Regions from separate parts of the Kitasatospora sp. NPDC001132 genome, predicted to be linked through region 2. Evidence: riboswitches for the same ligand, from Rfam matches in the RefSeq annotation. Region 2 holds a riboswitch; each other region holds the start of a gene.

Evidence for each region. A riboswitch is a leader RNA that binds a small molecule or an ion and turns the genes downstream of it on or off. The one in region 2 is predicted to bind cyclic di-AMP.
Region 1: another riboswitch for cyclic di-AMP. It lies ahead of ACWDBE_RS20740 (M23 family metallopeptidase); the one in region 2 lies ahead of ACWDBE_RS38335 (LysM peptidoglycan-binding domain-containing protein).
Region 3: another riboswitch for cyclic di-AMP. It lies ahead of ACWDBE_RS17045 (transglycosylase family protein); the one in region 2 lies ahead of ACWDBE_RS38335 (LysM peptidoglycan-binding domain-containing protein).
Region 4: another riboswitch for cyclic di-AMP. It lies ahead of ACWDBE_RS11910 (M23 family metallopeptidase); the one in region 2 lies ahead of ACWDBE_RS38335 (LysM peptidoglycan-binding domain-containing protein).

The regions. Positions count from the first base shown of each region.
Region 1 is NZ_JBSFKF010000014.1:148,884-154,570, forward strand. It holds gene ACWDBE_RS20735 (APC family permease) at 1-738, opposite strand, end outside; gene ACWDBE_RS20740 (M23 family metallopeptidase) at 1,101-2,084, opposite strand; cyclic di-AMP (ydaO/yuaA leader) riboswitch at 2,087-2,224, opposite strand; gene ACWDBE_RS20745 (MFS transporter) at 2,578-4,119, shown strand; gene purB (adenylosuccinate lyase) at 4,161-5,591, opposite strand.
Region 2 is NZ_JBSFKF010000063.1:9,525-15,211, forward strand. It holds gene ACWDBE_RS38330 (cytochrome P450 family protein) at 113-1,465, shown strand; cyclic di-AMP (ydaO/yuaA leader) riboswitch at 1,686-1,852, shown strand; gene ACWDBE_RS38335 (LysM peptidoglycan-binding domain-containing protein) at 1,858-2,778, shown strand; gene eno (phosphopyruvate hydratase) at 3,120-4,406, shown strand; gene ACWDBE_RS38345 (FtsB family cell division protein) at 4,555-5,076, shown strand; partial or broken gene ACWDBE_RS38350 (DUF501 domain-containing protein) at 5,048-5,587, shown strand.
Region 3 is NZ_JBSFKF010000010.1:277,172-282,858, forward strand. It holds gene ACWDBE_RS17035 (LacI family DNA-binding transcriptional regulator) at 1-74, shown strand, start outside; gene ACWDBE_RS17040 (hypothetical protein) at 191-391, opposite strand; gene ACWDBE_RS17045 (transglycosylase family protein) at 622-1,914, opposite strand; cyclic di-AMP (ydaO/yuaA leader) riboswitch at 1,901-2,064, opposite strand; gene ACWDBE_RS17050 (sirohydrochlorin chelatase) at 2,582-3,541, opposite strand; gene ACWDBE_RS17055 (DUF397 domain-containing protein) at 4,100-4,363, shown strand; partial or broken gene ACWDBE_RS17060 (ATP-binding protein) at 4,821-5,291, opposite strand.
Region 4 is NZ_JBSFKF010000007.1:61,169-66,855, forward strand. It holds gene ACWDBE_RS11900 (GNAT family N-acetyltransferase) at 1-98, opposite strand, end outside; gene ACWDBE_RS11905 (hypothetical protein) at 141-1,016, shown strand; gene ACWDBE_RS11910 (M23 family metallopeptidase) at 1,076-1,924, opposite strand; cyclic di-AMP (ydaO/yuaA leader) riboswitch at 1,937-2,095, opposite strand; gene ACWDBE_RS11915 (YiaA/YiaB family inner membrane protein) at 2,293-2,583, shown strand; gene ACWDBE_RS11920 (alpha/beta fold hydrolase) at 2,659-3,540, shown strand; gene ACWDBE_RS11925 (TetR/AcrR family transcriptional regulator) at 3,667-4,233, shown strand; gene ACWDBE_RS11930 (ATP-binding protein) at 4,507-5,687, shown strand, end outside.

The DNA of each region.
Region 1 (5,687 bases), on a different contig from region 2:
GCCGTACATCGCGGTGGACTCGAACCCCACCCAGGACCAGAACGCGAAGAACAGGCCGAGCCCCGCCGCGGCCGCCGAACTCCCCACCCCCCTCAGCGCGTTCAGCGGGTTCACGGCCGCGAGCACGATCCCGTCCGGGCCGCCGCCGGAGAACAGCACGGCGAACGAGACCGCACTCAGCACCCCGATCTCCAGCACCAGCGCGACGCCGAGCACCTTGGCCGTCAGGTGCAGGTCGAACCAGGCCATCACCCCGATCACCGCCGCCCCGGACAGCGCGTACCAGCCCCAGCCCAGCTCCACCCCCAGCTGCGAACGGACCAGTCCCCGCAGCGAGTACGCGAAGAAGCCGAGGGCCGAGGCCTCGGTGACGACGTACGCGAGCACCGCCAGCAGTCCCGAGGCCATCCCGACCACCCGGCCCAGCCCGTGCGAGACGTAGCCGTAGAACGCGCCGGCCGCGGTGATGTGCCGGGCCATCGCGACGTAGCCGACCGAGAACACCGTCAGCACCACGGTCGCCACGACGTACGCGGCGGGCGCGCCGACGCCGTTGCCCTGCCCGACGATGATCGGCAGGTTGCCCGTCATCGCGGTGATCGGGGCGGCGGTGGCGAGCGCCATGAACACCACGCCGACCAGGCCGACCGAATCGGCCTTCAGCCGGTCGACCCCGTCCTCCCCGGGCCGCTCCCGGCCGGCCGTCCTCCCCGCCACGCCCCCACTGCGGACCGCCATCCGCCCTCCTCGCCTCCGGACCCGCCCGCCCGGCCGGACCGACCGGGCGCTGACCGTTCGCCAGCATGACGTGCCACGGCCACCCGGCGACGCCACCGAACCCCTCCGTCACACCGGAGTTGACGCCGCGTTCGACCCGTCCGAACGAAACCCGGGAACAGCCGGGCGGCACGGAAACGGCAGTGGCCGGCCCGGCCGCACGAGGAGTCCTCGTACGGCCGGGCCGGCCTGGGCGTGTCCCGCGCCCATGTCCGCCGTGCGGCGATCACCCGGTCGAGCGGTCACCCGACATGACCATCCCGGAGGATCGTTTCGCCCCGCAGCGACGGTGGTTCCGGAAACCCTCGGAGCTCAGCCGTGGGTCAGAGCGCGACGCCGTGCGCGCGCAGGTAGGCGACCGGGTTGATGTCCGAGCCGTACTCCGAGCCGTTGCGGACCTCGAAGTGCAGGTGCGGGCCGGTCACGTTGCCAGTGGCACCGGACAGGCCGATCTGCTGGCCGACGGTGACGGCCTGACCGATCCTCACGCCGATCGAGGAGAGGTGCGCGTACTCGGCGTAGTGGCCGTCGGCGAGCTTGATCTCGACCTCGTTGCCGTAGGCGCCGCCGTTGCCGGCCTTGACCACGACACCGTTGGCGATGGCGCGCAGCGGGGTGCCGGTGGAGGCGACGAAGTCCTGGCCGGTGTGGTGGCCGGAGGCCCACATCGAGCCGGCCACACCGTAGGCGGTGCCGAGCCTCGGGTTGGCCAGCGGGGCGACGAAGCCGGAGGTGGCGGCGGCGACCGGAGTGGCGGTCACGGCCTGGGCCGGGGTGGCGACCTGCAGCTGGGTCTGCAGCTGCGTGGCCGGCTTGGCGGCCTCGGTCCGCACCTGGACCCGGTCCTGCGCCTTGGCGGCCTGGGTCGCGGGAGCGGCCGACTCGGCCGGGGCGGCGGCCTTCGCCGGAGCGGAGTCGGCCGACGGCGCGACGGCGTGGCCCGGCAGCGCGAGCCGCTGGCCCGCGAAGATCAGGTTCGGGTCGGCACCGACGACCGAGCGGTTCTGCTCGTACAGGGCGTGCCAGCCGCCCTCGACGTTCTTGACCTCGGCAATCTTGGACAGGGTGTCACCGCTGACGACGCGGTAGCTCTCCTGCACTGCCTGGGCGGCCGGAGCATCGGCCGGAGCAGCCGACTCGGCGCGGGCGGAGGCGGCGGCCTGCGCGACCGGGGCGGCCGGAGCGGTGTGGGCCTGGGCGCTCATCGCGGTGACGAGCGGGAGGGCGAAGGAGACGCCGGTGACGGCGGTGGCGATGCCGATGCGGGCGGCGCGGGGCAGGGCGATACGACGAGCCTGAGCAGGCATGGAAGTTTCCTCTCCGACGCCTGCGAGGTGAGCTGTCGGGTTCGGGCTGGAGTTGCCCGGCCGCATGCGCGGCTTCACCCCTAGCCGGTCCTGGACGCCCGCGCCCTGAGGCGCGAACTCCGGTCCGGCGACTTACCTGTGGGTCCCCCGCTCCTGCCGTACAGAGTTCGTTTCGAACCACCGGGCAGCGGCAGGACTCGGCGTTCCACCCGGCGGATCCGTCCGGACTGGCCGGGCGGTCGCTGAACTAAAACCCATCCGTTCGGGTGAAGCAATGTCGATCTTTGAAAGCGCAACCATTCCCCCTTCCCCGGTGACCCTCCGCAGGCCGGAGCACACGTTCCGCACACAATCCATTCACCCCCCGCCACTGATCCACGACCCTGCGCCGAGATCCGCGACGCTGCGCAGCCGCCCACTCACACCCCGCCCACCGTCAACACACCCACCGGTGACCCTTGTCACGTGCGCCCCGGCAGCGCAGGATTCGCCCGTGGCCACCTCAGAGGCCGGCACCCTGCGCCTGAGCACCGCGCAGGGCCGCTGGGTACTACTGGCGACGGTGCTCGGCTCCAGCATGGCGATGCTCGACGGCACCGTGGTGAACGTCGCCCTGCCCCGGATCGGCGCCGACCTCGGCGCCTCCCTCGCGTCCCTGCAATGGACCCTGAACGCCTATCTGCTCACCCTGGCGGGCCTGATCCTGCTCGGCGGCGCGCTGGGCGACCGGTACGGACGGCGCAAGGTCTTCCTGATCGGCGTGGTCTGGTTCGCCATCGCCTCCGCCGCCTGCGCCGCCGCACCGAACATCCACGTGCTGATCGCCGCCCGCGCCGTCCAGGGCATCGGCGGGGCACTGCTCACCCCCGGCTCGCTCGCCATGCTCCAGGCCGTCTTCCACCCTGACGACCGCTCGGCGGCGGTCGGCCTCTGGTCCGGCCTGGGCGGGGTGTCGGCGGCGGTCGGCCCGTTCCTAGGCGGCTGGCTGGTGGACGGCCCCGGCTGGCGCTGGATCTTCCTGCTGAACCTGCCGCTCGCCGCCGCCGTGATCGCCGTCGCCACCCGGTCGGTGCCGGAGAGCCGGGACAAGGACGCCTCCGGCCGCTTCGACGTGCTCGGCGCCGTGCTCGCTGCCCTCGCCCTCGGCGCGATCACCTACGCGCTGACCGCGGCCGGCGAGGGCCTGTCCCCCGCCGTCTGGGTCAGCGGAGTGATCGGGGTGGTGCTCGGCGTCGCCTTCGTGGCCGTCGAGCGCCGCGCGCCCGAACCGATGCTGCCGCTCGGCCTCTTCTCCTCCCGGCTGTTCACCGCGGTGAACCTGGTCACCCTGTGCGTGTACGCGGCGTTCAGCGGCGTCTTCTTCCTGCTGGTGGTGCAGCTCCAGATCGTGTCCGGGTTCTCGCCGCTGGTCTCGGGCTTCGCCCTGGTGCCGATCACCGTGCTGATGCTGCTGCTGTCCGCCCGTGCCGGACGCCTCGGCAAGCGGATCGGCCCGCGCATCCCGCTCACCGTCGGCCCGATGCTGTGCGCCGCCGGGGTGCTGTTGATGCTGCGCATCGGCCCGGACTCCTCGTACTGGGTGGACGTGCTGCCCGCCGTCACGGTGATGGGCTGCGGCATGACGCTGCTGGTCGCACCGCTGACGGCGACCGTGCTGGCCGCCGTCGAGGTCCGCCACGCGGGCATCGCCAGCGGGGTCAACAACGCCGCCGCCCGCGCGGCCGGCCTGCTCGCGGTGGCCGCCCTGCCGGCGCTGGCCGGGCTGAGCGGCGACGCCTACCGGGTACCCTCCTCGGTCGACGCCGCCTTCCACACCGCCATGCTGATCTGCGCGGGCCTGCTGGTCGCCGGCGGGCTGATCGCCTCCGCGACCGTACGGGGCAACGTGCTCGCCCCCGAGGAGCAGCCGGTGGCCGAGCCGAACTGCGACTGGCCGTGCGGGCCCACCGCCCCGCCGCTCGACCCGGGCCACGTCCCCGTGACGCGCGAGGGCCCCGCCACCGGTCCGGCGGCGGGGCCCTCACCCAAGGGCTGACGCTACGTCAGAAGGCGCTTCCCGTCAGGGAATGCCGCCCGTCAGAGAATGTCGCCGGGCGCGTACTCGGCGGCCTCCGGGTAGGCGGCCGCGACGGCCTCCACCTGGCGGACGACCTCGGCGACCTGGGCGCCGGCCGCGCCGGTGAAGGACAGCTTGTCGGCCAGCAGCGCGTCCAGGGCGGCCCGGTCCAGCGGGATCCGCTCGTCGGCGGCCAGCCGGTCCAGCAGCTCGTTCTCCCGGGCGCCGGCCCGCATCGCCAGCGCGGAGGCGACGGCGTGCTCCTTGATGACCTCGTGCCCGGTCTCCCGGCCGACGCCCGCGCGCACCGCGCCCATCAGCACCTTGGTGGTGGCGAGGAACGGCAGGTAGCGGTCCAGCTCGGCCTCGATCACGGCGGGGAAGGCGCCGAACTCGTCGAGGACGGTCAGGAAGGTCTCCAGCAGGCCGTCGAAGGCGAAGAACGCGTCCGGCAGCGCGACCCGGCGCACCACCGAGCAGGAGACGTCGCCCTCGTTCCACTGGTCGCCGGCCAGCTCGCCGGTCATCGAGGCGTAGCCGCGCAGGATGACGGCCAGGCCGTTGACGCGCTCGCAGGAGCGGGTGTTCATCTTGTGGGGCATCGCGGAGGAGCCGACCTGGCCCTCCTTGAAGCCCTCCGTCACCAGCTCGTGGCCGGCCATCAGGCGGATGGTCTTGGCCAGGCTGGACGGCGCGGCGGCCAGCTGGACGAGGGCGGTGAGCACCTCGAAGTCCAGCGAGCGCGGGTAGACCTGGCCGACGCTGGTCAGCACGTGGTCGAAGCCGAGGTGCCCGGCGACCCGGCGCTCCAGCTCGGCGAGCTTCTCGGTGTCCCCACCGAGGAGGTCCAGCATGTCCTGGGCGGTGCCGACCGGGCCCTTGATCCCGCGCAGCGGGTAGCGGGCGATCAGCTCCTCCAGGCGGCGGAAGGCGACCAGCAGCTCGTCGGTGATCGAGGCGAACCGCTTGCCCAGGGTGGTGGCCTGAGCGGCCACGTTGTGCGAGCGGCCGGCCATGACCAGCTCGGAGTGCTGGGCGGACAGCTTGGCCAGACGCACCAGCACGGCCACCGTGCGGTCCCGCACGTGCTCCAGGGACTGGCGGATCTGGAGCTGCTCGACGTTCTCGGTCAGGTCCCGGGACGTCATGCCCTTGTGGATCTGCTCGTGCCCGGCGAGCTCGCTGAACTCCTCGATGCGGGCCTTCACGTCGTGGCGGGTGATCCGCTCACGGGCGGCGATCGAGCCGAGGTCGACCTGGTCGATCACCCGCTCGTAGTCGGCGACGGCCGTCGCCGGCACCTCGACGCCGAGGTCCTGCTGGGCCTTCAGGACGGCCAGCCACAGGTGGCGCTCGAGGACCACCTTGTGCTCGGGGGACCACAGCTGGGCCAGGGTCGCCGAGGCGTACCGGGAGGCCAGGACATTGGGGATCTGGGGCTTCGCGCTCACGCTTCGCAAGGGTAACAGCCGAGGTCACGCCGGACGTCGGCGGATGGGGTAGGCTGGGTTAATTGAGCGCCATTCAGATGACACTCCAAAGCCTCC
Region 2 (5,687 bases):
GCCTGTCCATGAGCCGGCCGTGGCCCGGTCATGACCCCGCCGCGGAGCGCCGCCCGACGGGCGCGCCCCGCCGGAGGGCGGGTGCGCCGGTCGCACCGGATACGGTCGGTCCATGCCAGCTCAGCCCGACCCCGCCCGGCCCGCCGCCGCGTCCTCCGATGCCCCCGCCCCGCAGCTGTTCACCTGGGAGTTCGCCTCCGACCCGTACCCCGCCTACGCCTGGCTGCGCGAGCACGCCCCGGTGCACCGCACCACCCTGCCGAGCGGGGTGGAGGCCTGGCTGGTGACCAGGTACGCCGACGCCCGGCAGGCGCTCGCGGACAGCCGGCTGTCGAAGAACCCGGCGCACCACAGCGAGCAGGCGCACCGCACCGGCCGGGTGGGCATCCCGGGGGAGCGGCAGGCGGACCTGATGACCCACCTGCTGAACATCGACCCGCCGGACCACACCCGGCTGCGCCGCCTGGTGTCGAAGGCGTTCACGCCGCGCCGGGTGGCCGAGTTCGAGCCGAGGGTGCAGCAGCTCACCGACCGGCTGATCGACGGCTTCGCGCAGCGCGGCTCGGCGGACCTGATCCACGAGTTCGCCTTCCCGCTCCCCATCTACGCGATCTGCGACATGCTCGGGGTGCCGGCCGAGGACCAGGACGACTTCCGCGACTGGGCCGGGATGATGCTGCGACACACGAAGCCGGGGCAAGGCGGCGGCCAACGCGGTGGCGTGGGGCGGGCGGTGAAGCGGATGCGGGCGTACCTGCTGGAGCTGATCCACCGCAAGCGCGCCGACCTCGGGGACGACCTGATCTCCGGTCTGATCCGGGCCAGTGACCACGGTGAGCACCTGACGGAGAACGAGGCCGCGGCGATGGCCTTCATCCTCCTCTTCGCGGGTTTCGAGACGACCGTGAACCTGATCGGCAACGGCACGTACGCGCTGCTGCGCAACCCGGAGCAGCGCCGGCTGCTGCAGGAGTCGGTGGCGCGCGGGGAGAGCGCGCTGCTGGAGACCGGGATCGAGGAACTCCTGCGCTACGACGGGCCGGTGGAGCTGGCTACCTGGCGGTTCGCGACCCGTCCGCTGACCATCGGCGGGGTGGACATCCCGGTCGGCGACCCGGTGCTCGTGGTGCTGGCCGCGGCGGACCGCGACCCGGCCCGGTTCGCCGCCGAGAACACCCTGGACCTGGCCCGTACGGACAATCCCCACCTGGGCTTCGGGCACGGCATCCACTACTGCATCGGCGCTCCGCTCGCCCGGTTGGAGGGGCGTGCGGCGCTGGCCTCGCTGCTTTCCCGGCTGCCCGATCTGCGGCTCGCGGAAAGCCCGGACGCCCTGCGCTGGCGCGGTGGCCTGATCATGCGTGGGCTGCGCGAACTACCGGTGGAATTCAGCCCGGAGGGCCGCTCTCCGCACACCCCTCCGCAGCCCCCTTCGCAGGCCTCTCGAACGCCTCCGACCTGCTGAGATCACGCTGACGGGAGGTCGCCGATCGCCCGCCGTCGGAGGTGTGAACACCCATCAATCCGGACATAACACCGCTGTTGGTAGGCGATCGAACACGGGCCGTAATTGTCGTGTGATATCGACGATATGAGCTTGTGATTGTCCTGATGATCTGTCTACTCTCCCTGGAGTTCGCAGCTGCGGACCTCGTGCGCGGAACGCCGAATCCTGCCCGCCGCGCCCGGGAAACCGACCAGACCCTGGGCAGGGGCGGGGGAACCAGGTTGGTTGCCGTCTCCCACGGCTTGGGGTGAAGCCGCCCGAGCGGAATCGTTTCCGCGTACGGCGGCCGGGCCACCTCCCGGTCCGAACCCGACAGCTCACCTCGCAGGCGTGCGGAGAGGGACCTCTTCATGCTGTTCGTTGGAACTGGCCGTCACCGTCGTCGCACCCAGGCCGAGAAGGCCATCGCCGTCGCCGGTGTGGCCGGCGTCGGACTCGCGATGCCGCTCCTCACCGCCACCGGTGCCTCCGCCGCCCCCGCCTCCACCTGGGACGCCGTCGCCCAGTGCGAGAGCGGCGGCAACTGGAGCATCAACACCGGCAACGGCTTCTACGGCGGCCTCCAGTTCACCTCCAGCACCTGGAAGGCGTACGGCGGCACCGCCTACGCGTCGCAGGCCAACCAGGCCAGCAAGGCCCAGCAGATCTCGGTCGCCGAGAAGGTGCTGGCCTCGCAGGGGCCGGGCGCCTGGCCGGTCTGCTCCCAGAAGGCGGGTCTGACCAAGGGCGGCGCCGCGGCCGTGGTCGACACCTCCTCGGACGCCAAGCCGCAGTCCGCCCCCAAGCAGCAGACCCCGAAGCCCGCCGCCAAGCCGGCCGAGAAGCCGGCCGCGCAGCAGCCCGCCGCCCAGAAGCCGGTCCAGAAGCCCGCCGCCCAGAAGCCCGCCGCGCAGCCGGTCCAGCAGGCCGCCCCGCAGCAGCAGGCGCAGCCGCAGACCCCGGGCTTCTCCGGCAAGGCCGGCTGGGACGCCGACGCCAAGGTGTTCTGGTACCAGAACAACGGCGCCTGGTACTGGACCAGCCACCAGAGCGTCTACCAGCAGTACGCCGGCCAGGCCGCCGCCCAGCCGCAGTACGCTCCGCTCGCCGCCCAGCAGGCCCCGCAGGCCGCCGGCCACGACTACACCGTCCGCGCCGGGGACACCCTGTCGACCATCGCCGCCGCCCAGGGCGTTTCCGGCGGCTGGCACGCGCTGTACGAGCAGAACCACGCCACCGTCGGCGGCGACCCGAACCTGATCATGCCCGGCCAGGTGCTGCACCTCGGCTGAGCCGTCGCACCGGCCGTCACCCGACGCCGTCGTGACCCGACGCCGTCGTCACCCCGGCCGTCACCCCCGTCGTGGCCCGACGCCGGTGCCGCTCCGCCCGCCGTCCGAAGGGGACCGGTTCCTACCGGTCCCCTTCGTCCGCATTCGCCCGCTCCGGTGGGACAAGCTGGGACAAGCAGGTGAACTACCGGTGGGTAGTGGAGCCACACGCTGAGACGGGACCGAGGTGGACGTGGCCCCGGGAGCCCGGGCGGTTAGGCTCTGGTCGTAACGACTCCGCAATCGTCCTGCTGACAGCACCCACCGTCAGACCGGACCCTGCTTCCGCAAGGAGATGCCTCGTGCCGTCCATCGATGTCGTCGTAGCCCGTGAGATCCTCGACTCGCGCGGCAACCCCACGGTCGAGGTCGAGGTCGGCCTCGACGACGGCAGCACGGGTCGTGCCGCTGTCCCGTCGGGTGCCTCCACCGGCGCCTTCGAGGCGCTGGAGCTGCGCGACGGCGACAAGAACCGCTACTTCGGCAAGGGCGTCGAGAAGGCCGTCCTGGCCGTCATCGAGCAGATCGGCCCGGAGCTGGTCGGCTACGACGCCACCGAGCAGCGCCTGATCGACCAGGCCATGCTGGACCTGGACGCCACCCCGGACAAGTCCTCGCTCGGCGCCAACGCCATCCTGGGCGTCTCGCTGGCCGTCGCGCACGCCGCCTCCGAGGCCAGCGACCTGCCGCTGTTCCGCTACCTGGGCGGCCCGAACGCGCACGTCCTGCCGGTCCCGATGATGAACATCCTCAACGGTGGGTCGCACGCCGACTCCAACGTCGACATCCAGGAGTTCATGATCGCCCCGATCGGCGCGGAGTCCTTCTCCGAGGCCGTCCGCTGGGGCGTCGAGGTCTACCACACGCTCAAGGGCGTGCTGAAGGAGCGCGGCCTGTCCACCGGTCTGGGCGACGAGGGCGGCTTCGCCCCGAACCTGGACTCCAACCGCGAGGCCCTGGACCTCATCGTCGAGGCCATCCAGAAGGCCGGCTACGTGCCCGGCCGTGACGTCGCACTGGCCCTGGACGTCGCCTCCTCCGAGTTCTACGAGGACGGCGCCTACCACTTCGAGGGCAAGGAGCTCACCGCCGCCGAGCTCATCGAGTACTACGCCGAGCTGGTCGCCGCCTACCCGCTGGTCTCCATCGAGGACCCGCTGGACGAGTCGGACTGGGACGGCTGGAAGGCCATGACCGAGAAGCTGGGCGACAAGGTCCAGCTGGTCGGCGACGACCTGTTCGTCACCAACCCGGCCCGCCTGGCCCGCGGCATCGAGACCGGCACCGCCAACGCGCTGCTGGTGAAGGTGAACCAGATCGGCTCGCTGACCGAGACCCTGGACGCCGTCGAACTGGCCCAGCGCAACGGCTACCGCTGCATGATGTCGCACCGCTCCGGCGAGACCGAGGACGTCACCATCGCCGACCTGGCCGTCGCCACCAACTGCGGTCAGATCAAGACCGGTGCCCCGGCCCGCTCCGAGCGCGTCGCCAAGTACAACCAGCTGCTGCGCATCGAGGAGATCCTCGACGACGCCGCCGAGTACGCCGGCCGCGGTGCCTTCCCGCGCTTCCGCTCCGCCGAGTGACCAGCGGATCAGTACGGCGAGTCCGGGGCTGAGCGCTCCGGAGACGGGGGCCGAGTGCTCCCGGTAGCGCACGCCTGACCGGTGCCCCGCCGTTCACCCCGTAGGGTGGACGGCGGGGCACCGTCGCGACCAGGAGGGGATACGGGAGATGGCTGGCTGGAGGATCCCGGGCTTGGCGGCCCGGCCCCGGTTCACGAGCCGGGCGACCGTCCTCGTCCTGGTGCTCTGCTCCCTGGTGGCGATCCTCGCCTACCCGACGCGGCAGTTCATCTCCCAGCGCGCCGAGATCTCCGCCCAGCGGGCGAAGGCCGACCACGCGCGCCAGCAGGTCGAGCAGCTGCGCCGGGAGCGGGCCCGCTGGCAGGACCCGGAGTACGTCAAGGCGCAGGCCCGCGCCCGGCTGCACTACGCGGTGCCGGGGGAGACCCCGTACATCGCGGTGGACCCGGCCGGCCAGGGCTCCGCCCAGCCCTCCTCCTCCGCGGCCGGTGCGGCCTCCGCCCGGAACGCGGCCCCCGGAAGCGCCACCGGCCAGGCGATGGCCGCCAAACCCTGGTACGCCAGCATCTGGGACTCGGTGGACGCCGCCGACACCGCCGCGGCGGTCCCCGCCACCCCCCTTCCCCTCCCACCGTCCCCCGTTGGAGACACCTCCCCCCATGACCACTGAGAACCACCCCACCGTCTCCGACGCCGACGTCGCGGCCATCGCCGCCCAGCTCGGCCGGGTGCCGCGCGGCCTGCGCGGCGTGGCGCACCGCTGCCCCTGCGGCAACCCCGACGTCGTGGAGACGGCCCCCCGTCTGCCGGACGGCACGCCGTTCCCGACGCTCTACTACCTGACCTGCCCCAAGGCCGCCTCGCTGATCGGCACCCTGGAGGCGGAGGGCGTGATGAAGGACCAGAGCGCCCGGCTCGCCGAGGACCCGGAGCTGGCCGCCGCCTACCAGAAGGCGCACGAGGACTACATCGCCCGGCGTGACGCGATCGAGGTGCTGGAGGGCTTCCCGAGCGCCGGCGGCATGCCGGACCGGGTGAAGTGCCTGCACGTGCTGGTCGGCCACTCGCTGGCGGCCGGCGAGGGCGTCAACCCGCTCGGCGACGAGGCGCTCGGCATGCTGGAGGACTGGTGGGCCAAGGGCCCGTGCGTCTCCCCGGCCGAGGTCGAGGCCGCCGGTGAGCGGGTCGCCCGCAACCGCGCCAAGGAGCAGGACCACGACGCGGTGATCGCCGCCAAGCAGCAGCTGACCGCCGAGCGCGCCGCGAAGAAGCGCGCCGCCG
Region 3 (5,687 bases), on a different contig from region 2:
CCGCCCAGCGGGGCGAGTTCATGTTCCAGCCGGAGCTGGTGATGCGCGGGTCCACGGGGGCCTGCGCGCGCTGAGCGCCGGCGGCCGCGGCCGACGTACGGGCCCTGGAGGGCGGTTGCCCTCCGGGGCCCTTCGGCGTGCGCGCGGCCGGTCGTGGCGGCCGTCGGTGGTCGTGGCGGCCGTCGGGTGGTCAGCCCTCCTGGGTGGTCGGCCCGTCGGCGGTCAGGCAGTGCCCGTCGGTCGCGTCGCCGGTCCGGGTCTCGGTGCGGCGGCCGCGGGCCAGGTAGTCGCGCAGGACCAGTTCGACGGCGTCCTGGGGGTTCTTGGTGCCGGAGAGCATCATCACGTCGATCGCGAGGTTCGCGTCGAGGGTGACGGTGACCTGGGCCATGTGGACTCCTCCTCGGGTGTCCTCGGGTGCAGAGCAGCAGCATGCCCGTTGGAGCGGGGATCCACCACGGGGATATGGCCGGAGGTACGTCGGAACCCCCGGGGAGAGCGACCAGACTCTCCCCGGGGGCGGTGGGTGGTCAGCGTTCGGGCGACAGCTGACAGATGATGAAATCTGTTACCTGTTACCTGTTACCTGAGGCCCGTCGGCTGTCCGACTGCGCGCCGTTCTCAGACCCGGCCGGCGAAGTCCGGGGCCCAGTTGGCGATGCTCTGCTCGCGGACGCCCGAGCTCGGGTTGGCGGCCTCGACGTACTTGCCGTTGCCGACGTAGATCGCGACGTGGTAGACGCCGGAGTCCTTGCCGTTGTTGGACCAGAACAGCAGGTCGCCCGGCTTGAGGCTGTCCAGCGAGACGTGGGTGCTGGCGGCGGCCTGGTCGGCGGCGACGCGCGGGACGGAGATGCCCGCGGCGCGCAGCGCGGCCTGGGTCAGACCGGAGCAGTCCCAGCCGCCGTTGCCGGTGCCACCGTAGACGTACGCCTGACCGACCTTCGACTCGGCGAAGGCGACCGCGGCGGCCATGCTGCCAGTGGCGGCCGGAGCCTGGGTCTGGGCCTGCGGCGCGGGCTTGGCGGCCGGCTTGGCGGCCGGGGCCGGGGTCTGCGCGGTCGGCTGGGCGTTCACGGCACCGCCGTTCGCGGACTGGCCGGACTTCTGGGAGCGGTCGGACCCGGTGGAGTCCGAGCCGGTCGCACCGCCGAAGGACAGCTGCTGGCCCGGGTAGATGGTGTCCGGGCCCTCGGTCAGGGTGCCGCGGTTGAGCTCGTACAGCCGCTGCCAGCCGCCCCGCACATTGTGCTGGTCGGCGATCGAGGACAGCCAGTCGCCCTCGACCACGGTGTAGTCGCCGCCCTGGGCCTGCTGCTGACGCTTCTGGACCCAGTCGCCGCGGTTGCCGGAGGCGGTGGCCTGCGCGCCGTCCTGGGCGGGCGCGGCGGGCTTCGCGGCGGGGGCCTGGGGCGTCGCGGCCGGAGTGGCCGGCTTGGCGCTCTGGACGGGCGCGGCGGGCTTGGAAGGGGTCGAGCCCGTGGCCGAGCCCGCCGAGGTGTCGACGGCGGCCGGGGTGCCGCCCTTGGCCAGGCCGGCCTTGACGGAGCAGACGGGCCAGGCACCCGGGCCCTGCGAGGCGAGGACCTTCTCGGCGATCGCGATCTGCTGGTCCTTGGTGGCCAGGTCGGCGCGCGTCGCGTAGGCGGTGCCGCCGAAGGCGGACCAGGTGCTGGAGGTGAACTGGAGGCCGCCGTAGAAGCCGTTGCCGGTGTTGATGCTCCAGTTGCCGCCGCTCTCGCACTGGGCGACCTTGTCCCAGGTGGCGACGGAGGCGGCCGAGGCGGTGCCCGGGGTGAGGCAGGGGACGGTGAGGCCGACGCCCGCGACGCCGAGGGCGGCGATCACGCGGCGGGTTCGGCCGGGCAGGCTGGTGCCGTTGGTGGGCAGCATGAAGACGGAGTCCTCTCCCACGCCTGCGAGGTGAGCTGTCGGATTCGGGCTGGAGTTGCCCGGCCGCGCCGGTGGGCGCGGCTTCACCCCTAGCCCTGGACCGTTCCGCAGACCGGTCCGGGGCGACTTACCTGTGGGTCCCCCGCTCCTGCCGTGGTGCGTTTTCGCGCTGCCAGGACATCCGACGGCAGGACTCGGCGTTGCGGATGAACCGGGTTCGTGTGGTCACGAACGGGGAGCACGTTAATCAGACTCAAGTTCAAACTGCAAACCACTGTGATGCGCATCACGGTTTAGTGGGAACTGCCAAAATTGCCGCCATCCATGATCGTAAATGATCGTTTTCGGGCAATGCCGTTGCTGAAGTCGACAACTGGCTCCACCTCAGAGCTGATGTGACACCGCGCCGAGTCGCGGAGCCGGCGCACCCTGGCGGTGGGGGAGTGGGCGCGATTCGAACACCTGGGCCTGCGCTCCCTATTCCCTTTCAAATGCCACCAGAACGGACATTCCGCGCTATTTTTCGCGTCATCGTCGTCATTGCCGTCCGCATCCGGGCGGGAGGGTGACGCGGGAGGGGCGATCCGGGAGGGACGACGCGCGGGCGGTGGGAGGGATAGAGCGAAGGGCCCGGAACGCAAGCCGTTCCGGGCCCTTCGGAGCGCGCCGAGCGGCGCGCGGAGTCGAACTACTGCCCGGCGGGCGCCTCGGCGGCCGCGTGGGCGCCGCGAGCACCCTCCGTGACCCCCTCGGCCTCGGCGGCGGCCGCCGCCTCCGCCTCGGCCCGCGCCAGGTCCTCCGGGGACGGCGTGGGCAGCGCGGCCAGGTACGTGGAGGCGATCAGCTGGCCGACCGACGGGTACGAGCCCAGCGGCGCGGCCGACGGGCAGCCGGTCTCCTCGGCGGCGGTGGCGAGCAGCTCGGAGTCCGCCTCCGGGCCGATCACCAGCGGGGCCAGCGCCGGGCGCTGCGAGCCGGTCTCCTTGAGGTGGTTGACGGCCGCGGCCACCGAGCCGGGCACGTCGAGCGCGGCGGCGACGACCGGCACGGCCAGTCGGGCGGCCAGCAGCACGCCGGTGATGCCGGCCGCGGCGGCAGCGTCCTCGCCGCCGACGGTGGTCAGCACCACGCCGTCCGCGGCGGTCGCGATGGCGAACAGCCGGGCGCGGTCGGCCCGGGCCAGCCCGGCCTCGGACAGCCGGACGTGCACGGCCTCGGCCAGCAGCGGGTGCGGGCCCAGCGGGTCGGTGACGGGCGCGCCGTACTCGGCGGCGAGCGCGTGAAGCTCGGTCAGGAAGGTGTGCGGGCCGGGCACCAGCGGCACCAGGACGGGCATCGGAAGCCCGGCCTCGGCGGCCAGGGTCAGCAGCTCGGCCACGGTGCGGTCCTCGCCGTCCGCGCCCTCGGTGCCGTCACCCGGGAGGTAGCCGACCGCGGTCTGGACGCCGTTCTGCTCGGTGCGGACGATCGAGAGCAGCTCCTCGACGACCGAGCGGGACTCGGGCCCGGCGGTCGCGGGCACGGCGAGCACCAGGGCCGGGGCGCCGGCCGGGATCTCGGGGCGCTCGGGACGACGGTGGCGCCCCCGCGCACGGGAGCCTGGAGTGCGGACGGGCAGTGGCGCGCCCGGGATGGCTGCGGTGCTCATGCCGGAGATCGTAGGACATCTGCCCGTCAGGCTTGCAGTCGGCTGCCGTGCGGGATTCACGCGAGCGCGGTGCGGACCCGGCGCGTCCTCGGCGCCGGTCCGGGCGCTTTGCCTACAATCCGGACATTCTTCGCCCAACCCCCGTACGGTCGCCCGTGGTTGCCTCGACGTGATCCGAGGGGCGGGCGTTGCACCCGGGGCGCGTGAGATGTCTCACAGCACAGGGGTGGTTTGACTGAGGGTCACGGGCGCGCGACTCCCGGCATTCGAAGATCAACATTCGGCGGGGAAGTGCTCACGGCCGGTTATCGCGAACCCGGCGATTCCATCGGCTATGTCCGTTTACGTACCGTCAGGAGAAGGGTCCGTGAAGAGTTCGCGCCTGCGAATAAAAGGCCTCGTGCACCTGCAATGTCTCGTGCTGATGCACGTGCACTGCAGCTATCATCGCGTCAAGTGAGGCGTTGTGCCGGACCGGTACGGGGCCGGTCCGTTCGTTTCGGCGGTGCCGGGGGCGCCGCGCTGGACGACAACTCCGGAGCTCTTCGGGAGACTTCTATGCACGACTCGCAGGACACGAACGGTTCGTACGACACCTACAACGGGATGGCCGCCGCCGATCTCCAGGGGGTGGTCTGGCAGAAGAGTCTGCACAGCAACTCCCAGGGCAATTGCGTTGAATTCGCGGCCCTGCCGGGCGGCGACGTGGCGATGCGCAACTCGCGCTTCCCGGACGGACCGGCCCTCATCTACACCCGGGCCGAGATCGCCGCCCTGCTGCTGGGGGCGAAGGACGGGGAGTTCGACCACCTGGCGGTCTGACCGGCCGCCGTGCTCCACCATCGGGGGGCCGTCGTGGGTGCCGACACCACGACGGCCTTTGTCTTTTCCTTCTCCGGGCGCCCCCTTCTCCGGAAGGCCCCTTCTGGCGAACGACCCCCTCTGCGGAGGCCTCGTCCGGCGGCGTCCCAAGGGGCCGTGCGGCCGTCCCGTCGCCCCGGGCCGCTCACTGGTCGGCGGCACCGGAAGGTCTCGGCGGGGCCTGGTGGAAGGGCCCGGGGCGTGGTCCTCCCGGGGCTTCCGCGACCGGCCACACGCCGTCAGACGCAGGGGCCCGTCCCGGGTGGCGGGGTCCGTCCCGGGTGCACGGATCCGTTCCGCTGCGCGGCCCGCCCTAGGCCGAGCGCCGATGCCGTCCGCCGACCTCGACGGGCCCGTCGAGCGGTGAGCGGCCGCCGAGCCCGGGGCGTCCGTCCAGCGGGCAGCCGCCGACCGTCTCCGCCTCGAACATCGCCCAGACCACCTTGCCGCTGCCCAGCGGGTGCCAGCCCCAGGAGCGGCTGAACGACTCCACCAGGTGCAGCCCGCGGCCCGACTCGGCGACGAAGTCGGCCTCCCGGGCGACCGGGCCGATGCTGCTCGGATCGCTCACCGCGCAGACCACCTGGGGTGCGCGGTGCACGAGGCTTATTCGGATCGGGAGCCGGCCGTCCGCGGTCGGCTGTATGGGAAAGTCGTACTCGCCCTGGGCGCCGCCCGACGGGTCGGGCCGTGCGCCGATCGCATGCCGGAGCGCGTTGGTCACGAGTTCCGAGGCCACCAGCGCGACGTCGTCGAACAGCTCCGTCAGGCCCCAGCGCTGGAGCGTGGTCCGAGCGAAGTCGCGCGCGGTTCTGACGGCTTCGAAACGAGGAGCGAGCGTGCAGGTGACCACAAGGGGGTCAACCGCCAAGGCCGTACCGGTGCTCATGAAGAGCTCCTCCCATAAGGGGGCGGACACGGCTGGACCCGCCGGGGTCATGCCGGTCACCTCCGACTCGCTCGGCCGCTCGGCCGCCCCCTCGACCAGGCGCGCGCGCACTCGAACGCCCGATGACGCGGGGGACGCCGTCGGGTCGGTGCACGGAGTCGCGCGTGGGGTCGACGCGGAGCCCGCGGGATTGCCAGGGATGTGCAGGTGCACGTGCACCATGGTGGTGTGCGCTCACTGCAGATGCAAGAGTCGATTCACGTGCAGTCGCACTATTGGCATATGCAAGCGCCGAATGCACGTGCATCCTGGTGTGTGGAGCGTAGAACTGATAGGAACATCCGTCAGTATCGGCACCGTGAGCGCTCAACTGATGGCAGACTGTGCGCTGTTTGC
Region 4 (5,687 bases), on a different contig from region 2:
GGGTCGCCGAACAGCGCGTGCAGCGCGTCCACGTCGCCCTCGGTGTGGTGGTACTCGCGGACGGCCAGTCGCGGGCCGGTGAGTCGTACGGGGACCATGGCTGCCGACCCTATCCCCGCCCGGCGGCTACCGTTCGGACTATGAACGACGAAGACCTGCGGCTCGCCCCGCGCACCAAGGCCGCCGACCTGCTCGCCTGGGCGGCCGAGCAGGACCGCGCGCCGGTGGCCGAGGGGCCGCTGCGCGCGGTGCTGGCGCTGCTGGAGCTGGGCGAGGGCAGGATGCACGACGGCTGGCCCGAACTGACCTCCGACGCGGTGGAGCACCTGCTCCACGAGCGGCTCCACCTGTACGTCCAACCCGCGCCCGAGGAGGACCCGCTCGCCTACGGCGACGCCGTCCGGCTGCTGGTCGACCACCAGCGGGCGGCCCGCCGGCTGAACGCCAAGCGCCAGGAGCGGCTGCACGAGGAGGCCGAGTGGCAGGGGGAGGTCGCGGCCGGGCTGCTGCGCCGCGCCGACCTGGTGACCTGGCCCCGGCTGTACGCGCTGCTGCTGCACGCGCACGGGGCGGACGTCACGGACCCGGAGGCGGTGCGGGAGTGGCTGGCCGGCTTCGGGGAGTTCGCCGAGGAGGAGCGGCTGGCGGCGTTCGAGGCGCTGGCGTCGGCCGGCTGGCTGGACGAGCCGGACGAGCGGGGCTGGGGCCCGGGCCGGGTGCTCTCGGTGGGCATGGCCACGGACGGCGCGCGTCGGCTGCTGGAGCAGGGCCTGATGCGGCGCAGCTACCGCAACCTGGCGCGGCTGACCGCGCTGGGCCGGCCGATGCCGGACGAGTTGGCCGGGGACTTCGGGAGGTTCGAGGAGGCGGCGGTGGACGCGGCGCTCGACCTGTTCGGCGCCTGGACGGTGCCGGGGCTGCCGCGGCTGCTGGTGACGGAGTTCCCGGAGCTGGCGCCGGAGCCGGGCCCGGAGGAGATCGACGCGTACCTGGCGCAGCTGCCCGTCGAGGAGTGAGACGCGGCGCGGGAGGCCCCGGTCCAGGGGCCTCCCGCGGGTGCGTCGGTGGGCGTGCGTCAGGGGTTGAGGCCGCGCTGCTGGAGCCAGGGCTCCGGGTCGACCGGGGCGCCGCCGCCGGGGCGGACCTCCATGTGCAGGTGGGGGCCGGTGACGTTGCCGGTCGCGCCGACCTTGCCGATCTGCTGGCCGGTGGCGACGTTGCCGGAGCCCTTGGTGATCGAGGAGAGGTGGCAGTACCAGATCTCGGTGCCGTCGGGCAGGGTCTCGACGATCCGGTAGCCGTACGAGCCGGCCCAGCCGGCCGAGGTGATGGTGCCCTGGCCGAGCGCGTGGACGGGGGTGCCGGTGTCGGCGGCGAAGTCCAGGCCGGTGTGCAGGTTGGCCCAGTAGCGGGCGCTCTGGCCGTAGTGGGCGGAGAGCCGGTAGTCGTTCACCGGGAGGGTGAGGGCGGCGGCCTTGGCCCGCTCGGCCTCCTCTGCGGCGCGCTTGGCCTCGGCCTCCTTGGCGGCGGCCTTGGCTTCCGCCTCCTGGGCGGCCTGCAGCCGGGCGGTCTCCTCGGCGGCGGTGCGCTGGCTGTCGGCCTGGTGCTGGATGCGGGCGGCGAGCGCGAGGCCGGGGTCGGCGGAGAGGGCGACCGGGGTCTCGTCCGGGACCTCGACGGCGGGGGCGGCGGCCGGGGTCGCCGAGGCGAAGCCGGTGGCGCCCAGCGTGGCGGCGACGGCGGTGACGCCGAGCAGCGGGGAGGCCCCGCGGGTCTGACGCGGCATCCGGTGGCGGTTGGTGTCGGCCTCCGCGGCGAACGCCTCCGGGCCGAAGGCCTCGGGGCCGTCCGGGCCGGGGTGGTCGAGGAGCTGGGTACCGGCTGCGGGGCCGGCCGGGTGTGCCGGGGTGTGCGTCGACGCCACGGAGGCGCGCTCCTTTCCTTCCTTCGCGCCTACCGGGTTAGCTGACGGGTTCGGAGCAGGAAGGTCTCCTACGGCCGGGCCGGAGCCCCGCCGATTCACCCCAAGGAACGTGGTTCCCCGGCTCCCTGACCTGCCCGGGGGCGGGTCGGCGGGATTAGGCGACGGCGCGCACGGTGCCGTCTGGGTACGGCGTTGACAACCGCGCTGCGTTATCAAACGTTAATCCTAGGAGGCTCTGATTCCAAGCCATCCGTTTCGGGCCGCCCGATCGCAGGTGAACGGACGTCAACGAACGACCCCTCACGCACGGCCCCATCTGAGTACCCCTACTCATGTGCGGCCCGGCCGGGCGGCCGCATCCTGACGCCATGAGCGCACCGATGCAGACCCGCACCACGGCCGCGTACCACATCCAGGCCGTCCTCTCCTTCGCCCTGTCGGGCATCGCCCTCGCCGCCGGGATCGCCTACCTGCCGGTCGGCGGGTGGACCCGGGCCTTCCTCGGGATCGGCCTCCTCTACACCGTCACCTCCGCGTTCACGCTGGCGAAGGTGGTCCGGGACCGGCAGGAGTCCAACGAGATGGTCACCCGGGTGGACCAGGCCCGGCTGGAGAAGCTGCTCAGCGAGCACGACCCGTTCAAGGTGGAAGGGGTCTGACCGCACCCGTCCGACCGCGCCCCTTCCCCCCGGCCCGCCGACCGCTTGACGGCTAAGGCTATTAGCCTTAGCTTTATGGCTATCGGCAGTACCGCCGATGCCCAGCACCCGCGGCCCGAGGAGGACCCCGTGAACGGCACCATCACTCCGAGCACCCAGTACCTGAGCGTTCCCGGCGGCCGGATCGCCTTCGACGACACCCGGCAGGGCGACGGCACCCCCGTCGTCCTGCTCCCGGGCATGCTCGACAGCCGGGCCGCGTACCGGCACCTGCGCCCGCTGCTGGTCGCCGCCGGCCACCGCGTCGTCACCATGGACCTGCGGGGCTTCGGCGAATCCTCGATCAGCTGGGACGACTACAGCCCGGCCGCCATCGCCGACGACGTCCTCGCCCTGCTCGACCACCTCGGCATCGAGCGCGCCGTCCTCGCCGGCAACTCGTACACCGGGGCGACGGTCGTGAAGGCCGCCGGGGACGCGCCCGAGCGGGTCGCCGGGATCGTCCTGATCGACGCCTTCGTCGAGAGCCCGCGGCCGGGCGCCCTGATGCGCGGCGTCATGGCCCTGATGGGCCCCGCCCTCGTCCACTGGCCGGCCTCCTGGGGCTTCTACCTGCGCCGGATGGCCTTCCCCGGCGCCAAGCCCGCCGACTTCGACGCGTACGTGGACGGGCTGGTCGCCGCGCTGCGCACGCCGGGACGGAAGACCGCCACCCGCGGGTACGTCCACGGCGACTCGGCGCCGGTCGGCTGGACGGCCGCGGTGCGGTGCCCGGCGCTGGTGGTCATGGGCGACAAGGACCCCGACTTCCCGAAGCCGGAACTCGTCGCCGACCGGCAGGCCGCCGCGCTCGGCGCGCGGAAGGCGATGATCGAGGGGTCCGGGCACTACCCGATGGCCGACAACCCGGCGGCCACCGCGGACGCCCTGCTGCCGTTCCTCGCCGAACTCGGCTGAGCGCCGCCGCCGGCCCCCGCCCGACCCTGCCCCTGCCTGCCCCTGCCCGCCCCGCCGACGTCACCGGCACCCGCCCGGCAGCGCCCGACGTCACCCGACTTCGACCCGTACGGAGAGCCCGAACCCATGCCCCGCGTAGGACTGACCCCCGACCAGGTCGTCGACCACGCCCTCGCCCTCATCGACGAGCAGGGCGCCGAGGCCCTCACCCTGGCCTCCGTCGCCGCCCGGGCCGGGGTCGCCGCCCCCTCGCTGTACAAGCACGTCAGCGGCGGCCTCGCCGAACTGCGGCGGCTGATCGCCGTCCGGGTCACCGGGGAACTGGCCGACCGACTGGCCGAGGCGGCCGTCGGACGCAGCGGGGACGACGCCGTCGCCGCCGTGCTGCGCGCCTACCACGCGTACGCCACCGAGTACCCGCACCGCTACACCGCCCTCCCCCAGGCCCCGCAGCCGGACGACGACCTGGCCCGCGCGGCCGCCCGGCTCGTCGGCGTGATCGTCGCCGTCCTGCGGGAGTACGGCCTCGACGGCTCCGAGGCGATCCACGCCGCCCGCACCGTCCGCTCCCTCGCCCACGGCTTCGCCTCGCTCACCACCGCCGGTGCCTTCCAGCTCGCCGAGGACCTCACCACCACCCACGACCGCCTCGTCGCCACCCTCACCACCGGCCTGCGCGCCTGGCCCGCGTAGCGGCCCGGCGCCGGAGCGGCCCGGCCGCGCCCCTTCCGAACAGCGTGAGCACAGACCCCACACATCGTGGAACGCGATCCGGCCACCCGGCTCGATTCCGACGCTGCCCGCCGGTGCCGGTCGGGCAGGTCCGGGCCCTCGTCAGGCGGTGGGATCGGGGTCGAACGAGTGCCGATTGCCGCCGAATTGACTCGATATTGACGAGATCCGGTCACTTGGCGAGATCCGTTCACACCTTCGTAGGATCATCACCCTAGAATTCGCCGCGTGACGATGACTCAGTGGTCCGTAACGGCAACCGGCGTGCTCGCCGTCCTCGCCCTCGTGGCCGCCGCGCGCTACCGCGCCGTGTCCGTCACCCAGCGCGGCCGCGCCGACCGTCTGCAGGGCGAACTCGCCGCCGTCCAGGAACAGCTGGCCGCCGAGCTCTCCCGCCGCGGCGCCGACCTCGCCGCCGTCCAGCAGGAGCAGGAGCACACCGCCTCCACCCAGCGGGCCTTCCTCAGCGTCGCCCGCCGGATCCTGGTGATGGCCCACGACCAGCAGGCGCTGCTGGACGAGATGGAGCGCACCCACGACGACCCGGCGCTGCTGGAGGGCCTGCTCAAGGCCGACCACGCGGCCGCCCAACAGGCCCGGCTGGCCCAGACCCTGGCCGTGCTGTGCGGCGCGCGGGCCGGCCGGCACTGGCCGGAACCGGTCTCCCTGGAGGACGTCGTCCGCGGCGCCCAGTCGCGCATCCTGCCGTTCCAGCGCGTGGTGGTGCGCAGCCGGATCGAGACCGCGGTGGTCGGCGCCGCCGCCGAGGCGCTGATCCACGCGATCGCCGAGCTGCTGGACAACGCCACCCGCTACTCCCCGCCCAGCACCCAGGTGTTCGTCACCCTGGTGCCCGTGCACAACGGCGCCGTCATCGAGATCGACGACGGCGGCGTCGGCATGCCGGAACAGGCCGTCGCCAAGGCCGCCGCCGCACTGGCCGGCGGCAGCACCCTGGAGGTCTCCCGGCTCGGCGAGGTGCCGCAGCTGGGCCTGGCCGCGGTCGGCCGGCTCGCCGAGCAGTACGGCTTCCGGGTCACGCTCAGCTCGGCGCCCTCGCCGTACGGCGGCGTGCGCGTCGTCCTGCTGCTCCCGAACGCGCTGCTCACCGAGCCGCTGCCGCCCACCGTCCCCGGCCTCGGGCCGGACGACCGCGCGTTCAACCCCGGCCCCCCGCCGGCCTCTCCCTCCGGCCACCCCCTGGTGGAGACCCCACCGACCGGCCGGCACGCCGCCGACGGCACCCCTCCCCCGCTGCCCCGCCGGAGCCACCGGCGCGACCGCAACAGCCGCCCGGCCCAGCACGCCGCTCCCCCTCCGCCGCCCGCGCCGCCCTACCGCTCGGCCCGGGACGCGCAGGCGTTCATGGCGATGTTCCAGGCCGGAACCGCCAGCGGCCGGTCCGCCGCCCGGGC